One region of the Arthrobacter sp. QXT-31 genome, then DNA from elsewhere that is predicted to be linked to it. Evidence: riboswitches for the same ligand, from Rfam matches in the RefSeq annotation. Region 1 holds a riboswitch; the other holds the start of a gene.
What was found. Region 1 has a riboswitch for cyclic di-AMP ahead of BWQ92_RS06045 (M23 family metallopeptidase). Riboswitches for the same ligand answer to the same signal wherever they lie in the genome.
Positions count from the first base shown of each region.

Region 1 (6,906 bases):
AGTTGACGCGGTTTAGACGGTACAGCAGTTCAGAGCGAAAGTCACATTCAGGTCACGGCGTGTCACAGGAATGAGAGTTCTCACTCGGCTTGGCTCAGAGCCAGCCGGCGGGATCAACGACGTCACCGTTGACCATCACCTCGAAGTGGAGGTGGCAGCCGGTGGAAGCGCCGGTGGTCCCGCTAAGGGCCACCACTTCGCCCCGGGTGACCTTCTGGCCAACCTGGACGCTGGAGGACGACAGGTGGTTGTACGTGGTTTCCAGGCCGTTGCCGTGGTCAATGACCACCCGGTTGCCGCCGCCGTACGGGTGCCACCCGGCGAAGGTAACCTTGCCGCTGGCCGCGGCCAGCACGGACGTGCCGCACTGGGCGGCGAAGTCCTGGCCGCGGTGGAACTCGCCGGCGCCGCCGGTGATCGGGCTGACCCGGTAACCGAACGGCGAGGACTTGACCATCGTGGACAGCGGCGCGCCCAGGCTTCCCAGCGACGCCGAGCGGCTGATGCTGCTGGCGGACTGGGCGCTGAGGAGCTGCTTGAGCTTTCCGTCCGGGTCACCCGTGGTGGAGACGGAAGTGCGGCTGAAATCGATCTTTGCTGCCGCTTCTGCAGAAACCTTCGGCTGGGCCGCCGGTGCGGCTGCCGAAGCGGACGCCCCTGACTGCTGCTCGCCGGCAGCCAGGACAGGGCTCGTGGCAGGGACAGTAACCGTCAGCAGCAGGCCGGTGGCCGCGAGGGCTACGCCGGCTTTCTGCCCAACTCCACTGGCCGAGGCGAAATCCGTGACCTGCCGGAACGCACCCCGGCGCTTGCGGCGCGCTTCACGCTGGGCGTCCCGGGGACGGTCCGCGGCAATGGCTTCCGCAGGGCGCGGCTCCGGAGCGGGACCGGTCGCGCGGCGGCGGCCCCGGGCATTCTGCATGGACAAGTACTGCTTCCTCTCTGGATAGCCTGCGAAGTTAGCTGTCGGATTCGGGTCAGAGAGTGCGTAGACCCGGTCCGCCATGGCAAGCCAATCCGGCACAGGGGTATCCCGGGAGGATTCCTTCTGCGGATAAGACTTGCTGCTGCGGACTTCACCCCAAGGCTGTAGATACAGCCGTTTGTGGTTCCCCCGCCCCTGCCAGTGGGTGACTCGTGCTACTGATCTGCTGGCAGGGTTCGGCTCCAGATCAGGTAACGCTTTTGCATCGGCGTTGCCGTTTAACTATAGGGGATTAAAGGGCACAGTAATAATTCCGTTATATTCACTGTGCAAAAGTGGTAGGTCATCCTGCCTGCAGATGTCTGACAGGAAGCCTCTCAAGCCCCGTAGCGCGAGGAAATCAGGCGACGTGTACGAACACGTGGGCAGCAACTTCCGGAGGCAGCTCAAGGGCACCTTCGAAGCCCGGCACGCGGACGGAGATGTACTCCCCCACGCGTTCAAGCGACACGGCTGCGCCGGGACGGATCCCGCCCTCATCCAGCTGGAGGAGCAGCTCCGGCTCCACCTGGATGGGTTCGGCCAGACGGCTGACGGTGACCTTGGAATTCGGGCCGTAGCCTGTCATGGCGTCCAGCAGATTCACCACACCGTCGGCGAACGGACGGGCCGGCTGCCCGCCCAGTGCCGCGAGGCCGGGAATCGGGTTCCCGTAGGGCGATTCGGTGGGGTGGTCGAGCATCTCGTAGATCCTGCGCTCCACCCGTTCACTCATGACGTGCTCCCAGCGACAGGCCTCGTCGTGGACGTACGCCCAGTCCAGGCCAATGACGTCGGCAAGGAGGCGCTCGGCGAGCCGGTGCTTCCGCATCACCTCGGTGGCGCGCTTGCGGCCCACCTCCGTCAGTTCAAGGTGCCGGTCGCCGGAGACGACGACGAGGCCGTCGCGCTCCATCCTCCCGATGGTCTGCGAAACGGTGGGGCCCGAGTGGCGGAGACGTTCGGCGATGCGTGCCCGAAGCGCCACGATGTTCTCTTCCTCCAGCTCCAGGATGGTGCGAAGGTACATCTCCGTGGTGTCGATCAGATCCGTCATTCAGCTCAGCTCCTCGAGCACAGTATTTGTGTCCGTCCCACCGTACCGCGGGCCCACCGCACCGGGAGCCGGCAAGCTGCTGCGGCGGTCGCTATTTCCGACGGCGGCGCAGCACCGGCTGTCTGCCCGTACGTACTGCCAGCTTAGCCTATTTTGAATAGCTCCGAATAATTCGTGAAGCCTCGCCTGGCAGTATCTCAGTGTCCGGACTATGACGGGTCCGTGTTCCCGCGGTATCCGCGCTTCGGGCAGAATAAGGAGGGTCTTCGTGGCGGTCACGGTTGCCTGCCGGCCATCGCCCCGTCCCAGCCGAACCGCACTTCCATGCCGAAAATTGGAGCCACTGTGAGCGACACCAGCATCACTATCCCCGCAAACCTCCTGCCCAAGGACGGACGGTTCGGCGCCGGCCCCTCCAAGGTCAGGCCGGAGCAGATCCAGGCGCTCTCCGCAGCCGCCACCACGCTCCTTGGCACGTCCCATCGCCAGGCGCCGGTGAAGAACCTCGTGGGCTCCGTCCGCGAAGGCCTCAGCACCTTCTTCCGTGCCCCCGAAGGCTACGAGGTGGTCCTCGGCGTCGGCGGCTCCACCGCTTTCTGGGACGTCGCCAGCTTCGGCCTGGTGGAGCAGAAGGCTCAGCACCTGTCCTTCGGCGAGTTCGGCTCCAAGTTTGCCGCAGCCACGAACAAGGCACCTTTCCTTGCGGAATCCACCATCATCAAGTCCGAGCCCGGCACATGCCCCGCACCCAAGGCGGAGGCCGGCGTCGACGTGTACGCCTGGCCGCAGAATGAGACCTCAACCGGCGTTGCCGCGCCCGTCCAGCGGGTGAACGGCGCTGATGAGGGCGCGCTGGTACTCGTGGACGCAACCTCCGCTGCCGGCGGGCTGGACGTCGACGTGGCCCAGACGGACGTCTACTACTTCGCGCCCCAGAAGAACTTCGCCTCCGACGGCGGGCTGTGGCTGGGCCTGTTCTCCCCGGCGGCGCTGGAGCGGGCCGAGCGCGTCAAGGCCAGCGGGCGCTGGATCCCGGATTTCCTGGACCTGAAGACCGCCATCGACAACTCCAAGCTCAACCAGACGTACAACACCCCGTCCCTGTCCACGCTGGTCACGCTGGACGCCCAGGTGCAGTGGCTCAACGCAAACGGCGGCCTGGACTTCGCCGCCGGACGGACTGCCGACTCGGCCGGACGCATCTACAAGTGGGCGGAAGCCTCCGAGTTCGCCACGCCGTTCGTTGCCAACGCCGCCGAGCGCTCCAACGTGATCGCCACCATCGACTTCGATGACTCGATCGACGCCGCTGCCATCGCCAAGGTGCTCCGCGCCAACGGCATCGTGGACACGGAGCCGTACCGGAAGCTGGGACGCAACCAGCTGCGCATCGCCACCTTCGTAGCCATCGAGCCGTCCGACGTCTCCGCCCTCCTGGAGTGCATCGACTACGTGGTGGGCGAGCTAAAGAAGTAGCCAGCCTGAATCATCGGTGACGCTGAAGCGTCAGCGTTCGACGGCGTCGTCCGGGCTTCTGTCCCGGCCGGCGCCGTCCGCTGTCTGGCTATTAAAGGGCTTGGGCGAGTTAACGAGAGCGGCCCCCGCGTTCGAAGAACGCGGGGGCCGCTCTCACATCCAGACCGGTTGATTCGGCGGTGTGGTTAGGCGTGCTCCTGGCTGACGGGCTCTGTTTCCCCTTCGGCCGCCGTCTCAGTACCAGACCCCGTGCCGCCGTCGGGCTCTGTTTCAGGACCAGCGGCGCCCTCCGCCGGAGCTGCATCCGCAACCGCTTCCCGGGCCGCGGCAGCGGCAGCGGCGCCTTCAGCGGCCCCTTCGTCCTGGCTGTCCTGATCCTGGGCGTCCGGTGCTTCCGGCTCCTGGGTTTCCTGGCTGTCCTGCTCCTGGTCGTCTGCTTCCTGCTCCTGAGCGTCTTCCGGGCGGACGCGTTCGGCCCACGGCACCCATTCCGGAGCGAGGATCGAGTTTTCGGACGGCAGCAGGCCCAGCTCGTTGACCGTAATCACTTTGGAACGCGAGTTGCGGGTCAGCACCGCGTACCACTGCCAGCCGACATACCCCGGCAGGCGCGATTCGAAAAGGTGCGTCACCACGCGATCGCCCTCGGTGCGGGCAGCGAGGTGGTCCCCGATTTCGGATGCCTTCGCAATGCCTTCGATGGCGGTCCGGGCGGTGCCCACGGCAGCGGCCAGCACGGCGTCGGGCTTCCCCGTCCGCCACACCGGGACACCGGCGCGCCTCTTGGGCGCCTTGGGTTCAGCCTTGGATTCGGCCTGTTCAGGTTCCGGATTCATCGAAGAGCCTAGGCGTCCAGCTCGTCGGCAACCTTACGCAGGGCCGCGGCAATGGCCTTGCCCTTGTTGCTGTCCGGGTACTTGCCGGAGGACAGCGTCCCCGACAGGTTGTCCAGGACCGTCACGAGGTCCTGCACCAGCGGGGCCAGATCCCGTGCGCTGGGCCGCTTGGCCTTGGCGATGGACGGCGTCTTTTCGAGGACGCGCAGGCCGAGGGCCTGGGCACCCTTGCGTCCGTCGGCGACGCCGAATTCAACCCGGGTGCCGGCCTTCAGTTCAGAAACTCCGGCGGGCAGCGCGGACTTGGGAAGGAACACTTCCTGCCCGTCCTCGGCTGCGAGGAATCCGAAACCCTTGTCCTTGTCGTACCACTTGACCTTGCCGGTAGGCACCTAATCAACCTTCTTCGTTCTGATGTTCTGGGACATGGCCGGCCGTCACCGCATCCGCACTGATGTGCGGGTTCAGGGTATGACTGCCTGGTCCATGTTGGTCTGCTCCTTCAAGGTTATCCTGATTGGCAGGCTAATCCTGCTTTGAGGCGCCGCCGCCGCGCTGCTGTTAGCGTTACGTTCATGACATCCGCGCGTATCCGGCGGCCACTGACGGCAGCCGCAGCAGTCCTTGCAGTTTTGTCCCTCGCAGCTGTGGGTGTGGTCATGGCGCTGGCCGCTGCGGGCCAGGCTGCCCCGCAGTGGGTCACGTCAACGGCGCTCTATGGTCTTCCGGCAGCGTTCCTGCTGATGCTCGTGCTGGTGGCCGACGGCGTTGCCGCCCGCCGCCGGGCAGGAACCTCCGGCGGGCGGTAACGTTGGACTGATGTCCCTCATTCGTGCGCTCAGCAAGGAACTGGAGGCACGCAGTGACGAGTCGCTGCGGGCTCTGTTCGCTGCGCGGCCGGACCTGATCTCCCCCGGCGTTCCGGACTTCCCGGCCCTGGCGGCCCGTGCCAGCGCGCGGGTCAGCGTGCAGCGCGCCCTGGAACGCCTAAACCGCCCGCAGATGCAGGTACTGGAGACCCTGCACCTGTGCACCAACACGGACACCGGGCACAGCGCATCGGCGGCGGTGCTGAAGAAGGCCATCGCAGGTTCAACGGTCGCCGCCGTCGAACAGCTCCTGCAGTCGCTGCATGACCTCGCCCTGATCCAGCGGGCGGAGCCGCCGCACAGTGCGGCCCCCGGCGCGCAGCGGCAGCGCTTCTACCTTCCGGTGAGCAGCCTGAAGGACGTCGTCGGCATCTACCCCGCCGGGCTGGGGCGCAGCTACACCGAACTGGTCAGGCTGCAGCCTGCCTTCGCCCAGCGCGTCGTCCAGCTTGTCGGGGAGCTGCACCGCAGCGGCGCGGCCGTGCGGGCGGCCACCACTCCGATGGATGCAGCATTGGCGCTGCAGCACTGGACGTCCTCCCCCGAGGCGCTGCATGCGCTCCTCGCCACCGCCCCGGAAAGAACGACGGCGCTGCTGGCGCGGTTCAGCAACTGGGCCATGGGCGCTGTACCCCAGGCCCAGCGGAAGGCTTCAGTGACCACTGAAGGTCACGACGTCGGGCCTGTCGACTGGCTGCTGGCCCGGGCTCTGCTGGTGCCGCTGGACGCCGCCCACGTCGAACTTCCGCACAGCGTAGGCATCTCCCTGCGCGGCGGGGCGATCATCGACAACTTCACCCTGACTCCCCCGACGCCAACGCTCGGCGTCACCACCGCGGCGCTCCGCCGCAACGCCGCACTCGGCGCCATCGCCGAGACGCTGCGCCTCACGGGCGAGGTGCTCCATGCTGTCAGGGACCAGCCGCTGGCCACCCTGCGCAGCGGAGGCGTGGGGATCCGTGAAATGCGCCGGCTTTCCGAGGCCCTCGGCGTGGACCAGCACACCACGGCTGTGCTGCTGGAGCTCTGTGCCCTGTCCGGCCTGATCCGGCTGGACGTGGACACCTCCTGCTGGGTGCAGCCGCCGCAGCTGGAGTGGCTCGGGCTGTCACGGCAGGAACAGTGGCTGTGGCTCGTCACCGCCTGGCTGGCCAGCGAGCGCGCCCCGTCGCTCGTTGGGCAGCCCATCAGTAGCCAGGCTGCCGGGACCGCCAACCACCGTTCCCCCGCTGCGGCCACCGTCAATGCCCTGTCCGCGGAGGCACAGCGGTCCGATGCGCCCGTCATCCGCAAGCGGATCCTGGAGATCCTCCGGGAGCTGACGCAGGAGGCCGAGATGCCCGACGGCGGGGCGCCGGTGCTCAACGCAGAAGCCGTCCTGCAGCGTGCCGAGTGGTCACAGCCCCGCATGGCGCGGCGGTTCAGTTCGCTGATCGCCGGCGTCCTGGCCGAGGCGGAGCTGCTGGGGCTGATCGGGTCCGGTGCGCTAAGCCAGCTCGGTGCCGCCATCGCGGCGGACGCGCCTGAGCAGGCCATGAACCTCCTTGGCGAACACCTGCCCGCGGCACTCAACCACGTGCTCCTGCAGGCCGACCTGACCGCCGTCGCGCCGGGGTACCTTGCCCCCGACCTGGCCGAACAGCTCCTGCAGATGGCCGACGCCGAAGGGCAGGGCCCGGCCACGACGTACCGGTTTTCCGTGGA
Region 1 covers NZ_CP019304.1:1,339,769-1,346,674, forward strand. Annotated here, with positions in the region: gene BWQ92_RS06045 (M23 family metallopeptidase) at 95-922, opposite strand; cyclic di-AMP (ydaO/yuaA leader) riboswitch at 934-1,177, opposite strand; gene BWQ92_RS06050 (metal-dependent transcriptional regulator) at 1,326-2,021, opposite strand; gene serC (phosphoserine transaminase) at 2,367-3,497, shown strand; gene BWQ92_RS06060 (DUF3027 domain-containing protein) at 3,683-4,333, opposite strand; gene BWQ92_RS06065 (cold-shock protein) at 4,342-4,725, opposite strand; gene BWQ92_RS06070 (hypothetical protein) at 4,909-5,142, shown strand; gene BWQ92_RS06075 (helicase-associated domain-containing protein) at 5,153-6,906, shown strand, end outside.

Region 2 (6,906 bases), 2.2 Mb from region 1:
AACCGGCGATGGTGACGCGCCACGGAAGCGAATCAGCCGACGGCGCCTGTGCGTGGATCTGTGCCCGGAGCACGCGCCACAAAACGCACAGGGCAGCGAGCGCGAGGCCAATGATGACGCCTTCGAGCAGGTTAAGGACCACGACGCAGGCCAGGGTGACCATGTAGACGAGGAGGTCACCGGTGCGCAAGCTCGTCCTGATGTCGGCGACTTTGATGAGCTTTGCGCCGATGACCACCAGCAGCCCCGCCAGCACTGACAGCGGAATCAGCTGGATGAGGCCGGCGAACAGGGCGGAGAACACCAGGACCCAGACGCCGTGGAGGACGGCGGACGCGCGGCTTGCGGCTCCGGCTTCAACGTTGGTGGCGCTGCGGACGATCACACCCGTCACCGGCAGACCGCCGAGCATGCCGGAGACCATGTTCGCCGCACCTTGGCCGACGAGCTCGCGGTTGAGCTGTGTGCGCGGGCCGGTGTGCATCTTGTCCACGGCCACAGCGGACAGCAGCGATTCAATGCTCGCGATCAACGCGACCGTGATGACTGCCATTGCAGCACCGCGCCAGTTGCCGTCGGGCAGGCTGGGCAGCGCGAGGGCGTCGAACAGGGAACCGCTGAAGCTGATGCGCTCTACGCCAGGCGCTACCGCCACGGACAGTGCGGTGACCGCGACGACGGCAGCAAGCGGGCCCGGAATCTTCCGCACCGCACCCGGGACGTACTTCCAGCCAAGAAGAAAGGCCACGACAGCCAGGCCGAGCAGGGCGGAATGCAGCTCCACGTTGGTGATGGCCGCTGGAAGGGCAGCGAGATTTTCAACCGCGGACCCGGCTGCGTTGCCGCCCAGCAGAACGTGCACCTGCTGAAGGATGATCGTGATGCCGATGCCGGCGAGCATGGCCTTGACCACCACCGGCGACACTGCCAGCGCGGCCCGCCCTACGCGGCTGACCCCCAGAAGTAGCTGCATGACGCCGGCAGCAGCGGTGATCGCGCACGTCACCTGCCAGCCGAACTCGTCCACCAGACCGGCAACGACGACGGTCAGGCCGGCCGCCGGGCCGCTCACCTGCAGTGCGGAGCCGCCCAAGCTGCCCGCGACGATGCCTCCGACGGCTGCCGCGATAAGGCCGGCCATGACTGGAGCTCCCGACGCGGCGGCGATGCCCAGTGAGAGCGGGAGGGCGACAAGGAAGACGACGAGTGAAGCAGGAAGATCCGCGCCGAGGGAGCTGAGGAAACTTGGTTTCTTGATTCTCTGGGGCTTTCGGCCCGGCGGGCTGTGGGCGTCGTTGGGGACGGTGGCGGAACCAGATGAATGCGGCACGGAATCTCCTTGGCTCGGGAACGCTGACCCCTCTAGCGTAGGAAGGATGTCATGTACGGTGACAAGAGGATGTGACAAGCGTGACAAAAGCGTCGAGTAGGGGCCGTCATGTGGCGACCTAAGGGAACTTTCGCGGGGGCAGTGCGCGTTGGGAGACCTCGCACTCCGACTCGACACGCAGGGCAGACCGTCGCATTTGTCGGCGACGGTGCTTGGACAACGGGATTAAGAATCTCGCAGTCTCACCGTTTGTGAAATCACAGCTCTTCGGCCACAGGAAGCACCGGATCTCTGGACGTGGGGGAGTGCTTGTACGGGCGCTATCCCTGGATTCTGACTATCCAGCCGACAAGCTCTCCGTGATGTGCGCGCGGCTTCTGCAGGCTGATCACAGTGTGCTGCTTGGCGTCCCCAGCTTCTGTCAACCGCGCTTCAGGTTCCGCTGAATCCTCCGACGGGTGGTACCGCACGGAGATCTGATGATTCGCGCCACGCGACCGGAAAGAAGAGTCCAAGCCGAAGGGTCGGAGAGGTTGCGCACTGCGTCGGCGGAGGTGTCGAGCTGCAAAGGCACCGTTCGACGGCCCGCGAACAAGCCCGCCACCCAGTCCTGATTCATCGGCACCGAGCCCAGTCGATGGGTTGATCGAGTGCGACGTCCAAGCCGTCCTCGGCCACTTGCCATTGGGTCAACCACACGTCAGTTTCGTGCGGACCCCTAGCCGGCACGATGTCCTCTGCATCGACCACTTCGGGTTCCTTTCCCCTGACCGGCTCGTAGGAGAAGGCGAAATGCCCGTGATCACTCGAGGCGCAGGAATCGACGCGTCTGCTCCGCATACTCGTCGCCGAACATCGCGCGCTGCTTGGACCCGTCATGGAACCAGACTAGGGAACCCATTGCCGGGTCGCGAATGTCGCTTAGGGAAGCCAGCCAATCTGGTCTTGAGCGGACGCCGAAAGCCGGGACCGATCAGAGCCGCTGGGTTCGGCGGGGATACCTCCCCCCTGCCGAGTCTGGCGGCATTTGGGTTGATGCCGGCGGCGTCCTAAGACTCCGGCAATAAGACAATAAAACGTGCAGGCAGATAAGTGTCAGCCCAAGCGAATCGGTCACTGTCTCTCAGGTGTCAACCACCCGGTAGGGATCAAACCGCTCTTGGGGCACGACGGCGGCAGGTGCTGTTGCCCCTGCCGCCGTTTAATCTCGATTTGGCTCTTAGGCGTTTACCCGTACGAAGGTGGATCCTCCGAGCCAGGATGCCGGATGCACGATAGTTTCGTTGACGCCGTTCATGCCGCTGCTGATGGCCTGCCCGCCGCCGATGTAGATCCCGACATGTCCTGCGCGGATGATCAGGTCACCGGGCTGGGGGGTGGAAACCGGGGTCCCGTACTGGTGGAACTGCAGGGGCGCGAGGTCGCCCACCGACTTGCCGACGGACCGCAGGGCTTGCTCCACAAGGATGGTGCAGTCCTGGGTTGCTCCGAGCTGGGCCCGGGCCGAGGCCACGAGAGCGGCGCCCACCCCGCTGGCCGGAGCTGTAGAGGCGGCTGCTGCCGGTGCGGGCGATGAGGCCGGCTTGATGGATGCGGATGCAGTGTAGATGCCCATGCCGGCCGGCTTGGGTGCTGAGGGCACCGTCGGGGTCGCCTGAGGGGCAGCCGGGGGTGCCTGGGGCGCTTGGGTAGCCTGTCCGGCGCCGGGGATCCGAATCTGGTCACCGGGGTAGATCACGGAGGAAATAGACAGCCCGTTCGCTGACAGGACTGCGTTCAGGTCAACACCGTGGCGTGCCGAAATCGCCCCGAGGGTATCGCCCGATACAACGGTGTGCGTGGCGCCAACAGACGCAGCGGCTGCCTGGCCCTGCCCGGTCTGGGTCTGGGCGGTTGATGCAGTGCTTGTGCTGCCCGAGCCCTCCGGTGCGTAGGTGCCGGCTTGTGCCGGGGCGCCGATGCCAAATGCGAGGCCTGATGCTACGGCCGCGACAGCGGCGGGCCTGGCAATTGATGCAGCGTTGGACTTCAGGGAATGCGACAGTCCCTGCAAAGCGATGGACTGCGTCGGGGTGGCGCGGTGGCGCGCCGAAATGGACTTACGTGACATGGTATTTTGCCTCTCCCATGCCTGCGGGGTGAGCTGTCGGGTTCGGGTGGGAAGGTCACCCGGTCCATCTCCCCGTCGTTATACGGAGCGTCTGGACTTAACCCCAAGGCCTCGAATGATCACGGCCGGTAAAAAGGTGGTTCCCCCGTCCCCGCCATCGGAAATTGCGAACGGATCCCGGTCAGCGGCAGGGCTCGGCATTCTGCCCGGGAATGCCCCGATTAAACCAAGGCACCGATAGAGGCTACCCCACATGCCGGTGAAAAGTCACATTTAGGTAACGGTCCGCGTCGTTCGGCGACTTCACCTCATCAAGGGCTTCAGCGCGGGGGTCGCGGAGGCATGCATTACTGTCAGGGCCAGCAAGCCGGCATAGGCAATGTGCCTCGTGTTTCGGTGAAGGCAGGGGAGCTGCTGTCGTTGGTGCGCATTCGGCCGTACCTGTTGATTCCCGCGGGGCGTAGGAAGGCAAGGTGGTCAATCGCAGATTATCGAAGGGCCGCAGGTTACCGGCCCTCCGCGGGGGAGGATCGGCTCTGCCGAATCGCAGGCTGTTACGACACGGTCTGCTTGCGCTGCTCCAGTCGTTTTCGCTGGCCGTACCGGGTCATGCCCCGGGGCTTGTAGATGGCCAGGACAGTTGTCAGAAGCAGCACCACTAGGCCCCCGCCGGTGTGCAGCAGGGCAGAGGGAGAGTCCATGCCGGACATCGCCGGATCTTGTGCGATGCCTGCGACTGTGCTGATCGTCTGGACGTACAGCACCAGCACAACCGTCGCGATGAGGGTGAGGACGAGCTTGAAGAGCACCCAGTAGTGCCGGAACAGTCCCCAGACGGTTCCCACCGCCAGAACGAGGCCGGTCAGCAGGGACGCGAAGGCCAGCGGAACGAGGAGGGACCACACGGCCGCCTGCAGGGCCAACCAGAGGACGCGTCCCAACTGGGCGTCAGAGCTGGCCAGGACTGCAATGTCGAGGACGACGAAGACTGCAACCGCTCCGGCCCAGCCCACTGATGACATGACATGCAGGGTCAGCAGCACTTTCCGGGTCGCGGATGTCAGAATCATCGGAGGCTCACATCTGGCCGCCGTCGCGGTGGATCGCGGGCGGGTCAGGCTGGCTTTGCGCAGCAGCGGGGTGTGAGATGCGTGCGCCGATGCCGAATCCGTGTCTGGCGGGGCCGTGCTGACCCCCGGTGAGCAGCATGGCGGCAACGACGACAAGGATCAGGATGCCCGCAACGATCGCGGAGACCTTGACCCAGCGGGGCGGGCCGGTCAGAGTCTCCCTGGCGCGTTCGGCGCCGCTGTCCGGACGGTTTCGCTCGCTGGTCATGTCATTTCTCCTGCACAGTCATTTGCGTGGCGGCGGCTTCTTATAAGACAGTATGTCTCGCCTCCGGCGATGTGTCCAAGATGCGACGAAGCGTATAATTCAGGAATGCCGAAACTCTGGAATGAGACCATCGAGACCCATCGGAGCGCGGTCCGGGCCGCCATCCTGGACACCACAGCTGCTTTGGTGGGGGAGCATGGGCTGGCTTCGGTGACGATGTCGCAGATCGCCCAGTCTGCCGGGATCGGGCGGGCGACCCTGTACAAGTATTTTCCGGATGTGGATGCCATTCTGTCCGCTTGGCATGAGCGCCAGGTCCGGGCCCATTTGGAACAACTGGCCCAGGTCCGGCACAGCGCCGACAAGCCTGAGCGGCAACTCGAAGCCGTGCTGCAGACCTACGCCATGATTGCCCGCTCACGCCACGGCGGGGCAGAGGCGGCGCGGCTGCACCAGAGCCAGCACGTGAGCCACGCCCAGCAGCACCTCAACGAATTCCTCACGGACCTGCTGCGCGAGGGCGCAGAGGCAGGGGTCTTCCGTGACGATGTCGCCCCCGACGAGCTCGCCGGTTACTGCCTGCACGCGTTGGAGGCGGCAGCCGGGCTGACGTCCCGCGAAGCCGCCCACCGGCTCGTTAGAGTCACGATGAGCGGACTGCAACCACCAGCGGGAGCACAGCATCCCAGGACCTGAGGAGGGAGCAGGTAGAGCGCCGAGCCGGCGGCGGCCCGGCCGTTGTGTCCTGTCGTCTCACCCCATTGCAGTCAGGAGCGCCGCACAGGCGTCTTCGCAGCGGCGGCAGGCTTCGGCGCAGATCCTGCAGTGTTCGTGCATGCCGGAGTGCTGCTCGCACTCTTCGGCGCAGGCGGCGCAGGCGGCCCGGCAGGCTTCAAGCACCGCACGGGTAATGTCTGTATTGGTGGCGGTTTGGCGGGTCAGGATGTTGCCGGTGGCGGCGCAAATGTCGGCGCAGTCCAGATCGATGCGGATACAGGCAGCGAGGTCGGCGACCATCTTTTCGCCAAGGCAGGCGTCAGCGCACGCCGTACAGGCCTGCGCGCATTCAAGGCAGGCGGCGATGCACGCGGCCAGCGTGTCCTTCCCGCCCGTACCGGCACCTCGGGGATGGGATTCAAGCATCGCGCTGATGTGGTGGGTCATTATGCGGCTCCTGTCACTGGGGGCGGCCGGCCAGCCCGGCCGTCACGCCCCACCCTAGACCCGCCGCGCTCACAACGTCAGCCCCTGCCGCCGGCACCAACAGGCGACCGGCGTACTAGCGAAGGATCAACTTGGCCAGCACGATGAAGAGTCCCGGCAGGAAGAGCACCAGGCGAAGGAACGCTCCGACGGATTCCGCGGCCCGGACCTGCTCCGGCTCGGCCGGCACCGGGGCGTCGTACAGTGCTGCTGCCATCCGAAGCTGGTAGCTCAGGACCTCCTGGCGGAAGATGAACCACACGACGGCGAGGACCATTAGGGCAAAGCCGAGCTCCACGGTGATGCCGGAACCCGCGGAGGGCGAGGTGCCGATTCCGTAGACCACGGCGACATCAAGACCGGCCGCGGCCACGGCCACGCAGCCTGCAAGCCCCCAGCGATGGCGGACACCACTGGCTGTTGCCTGGTCCTGCTGGTTCGCCCCGGCGCGAGGCCGGTCGGCCGCGGTCCGGCTCCCGCCTCGGGTCAGGGCAAGCCCCGCTGCGATGGCGACAGCAACAATGGCTACGCCGAACAGGAGCAGGAACGGGTCACGCATGGTCAGATCCTCCTCTCCAGGCTGCCCAGGCTGCCCTGGCTGCCGGGCAATGGACGACTTCCTGGGTGAGCGCAGCCCCGGATCTTCGCCGTCAGTGCCATGCGGCGCGCCCATGCTCGTAGACCTCGCGGCTGCGCAGCGCTGCCTGCCGGGAGACTTCGGCGAGGCGGATCCGCCCCGCAGCCCGGTACAGGTCACTGGCCCAGTCGAACTCGGCGGCAGCGTCCCGGTACCGCGCTTCGTCGAAAAGGCGTCTGGCGATGTGGTGGCGGACCAGTGCCTCTCTGGTGCCCGTGGCGGCCAGCCGCAGGGCTTCCTCCTGCAGTCGAGTGGCGTCTGCCCACCGGTACCGGCGTTGATAGGCAT
Region 2 covers NZ_CP019304.1:4,224,632-4,231,537, forward strand. Annotated here, with positions in the region: gene BWQ92_RS19215 (SulP family inorganic anion transporter) at 1-1,330, opposite strand, end outside; gene BWQ92_RS19220 (C40 family peptidase) at 2,550-3,440, opposite strand; cyclic di-AMP (ydaO/yuaA leader) riboswitch at 3,444-3,613, opposite strand; gene BWQ92_RS19225 (DUF2269 domain-containing protein) at 3,995-4,510, opposite strand; gene BWQ92_RS19230 (hypothetical protein) at 4,518-4,778, opposite strand; gene BWQ92_RS19235 (TetR/AcrR family transcriptional regulator) at 4,884-5,474, shown strand; gene BWQ92_RS19240 (four-helix bundle copper-binding protein) at 5,532-5,942, opposite strand; gene BWQ92_RS19245 (hypothetical protein) at 6,058-6,540, opposite strand; gene BWQ92_RS19250 (hypothetical protein) at 6,632-6,906, opposite strand, start outside.
Region 2: linked by a shared signal. The riboswitch ahead of BWQ92_RS19220 (C40 family peptidase) and the one ahead of BWQ92_RS06045 (M23 family metallopeptidase) in region 1 are both predicted to bind cyclic di-AMP.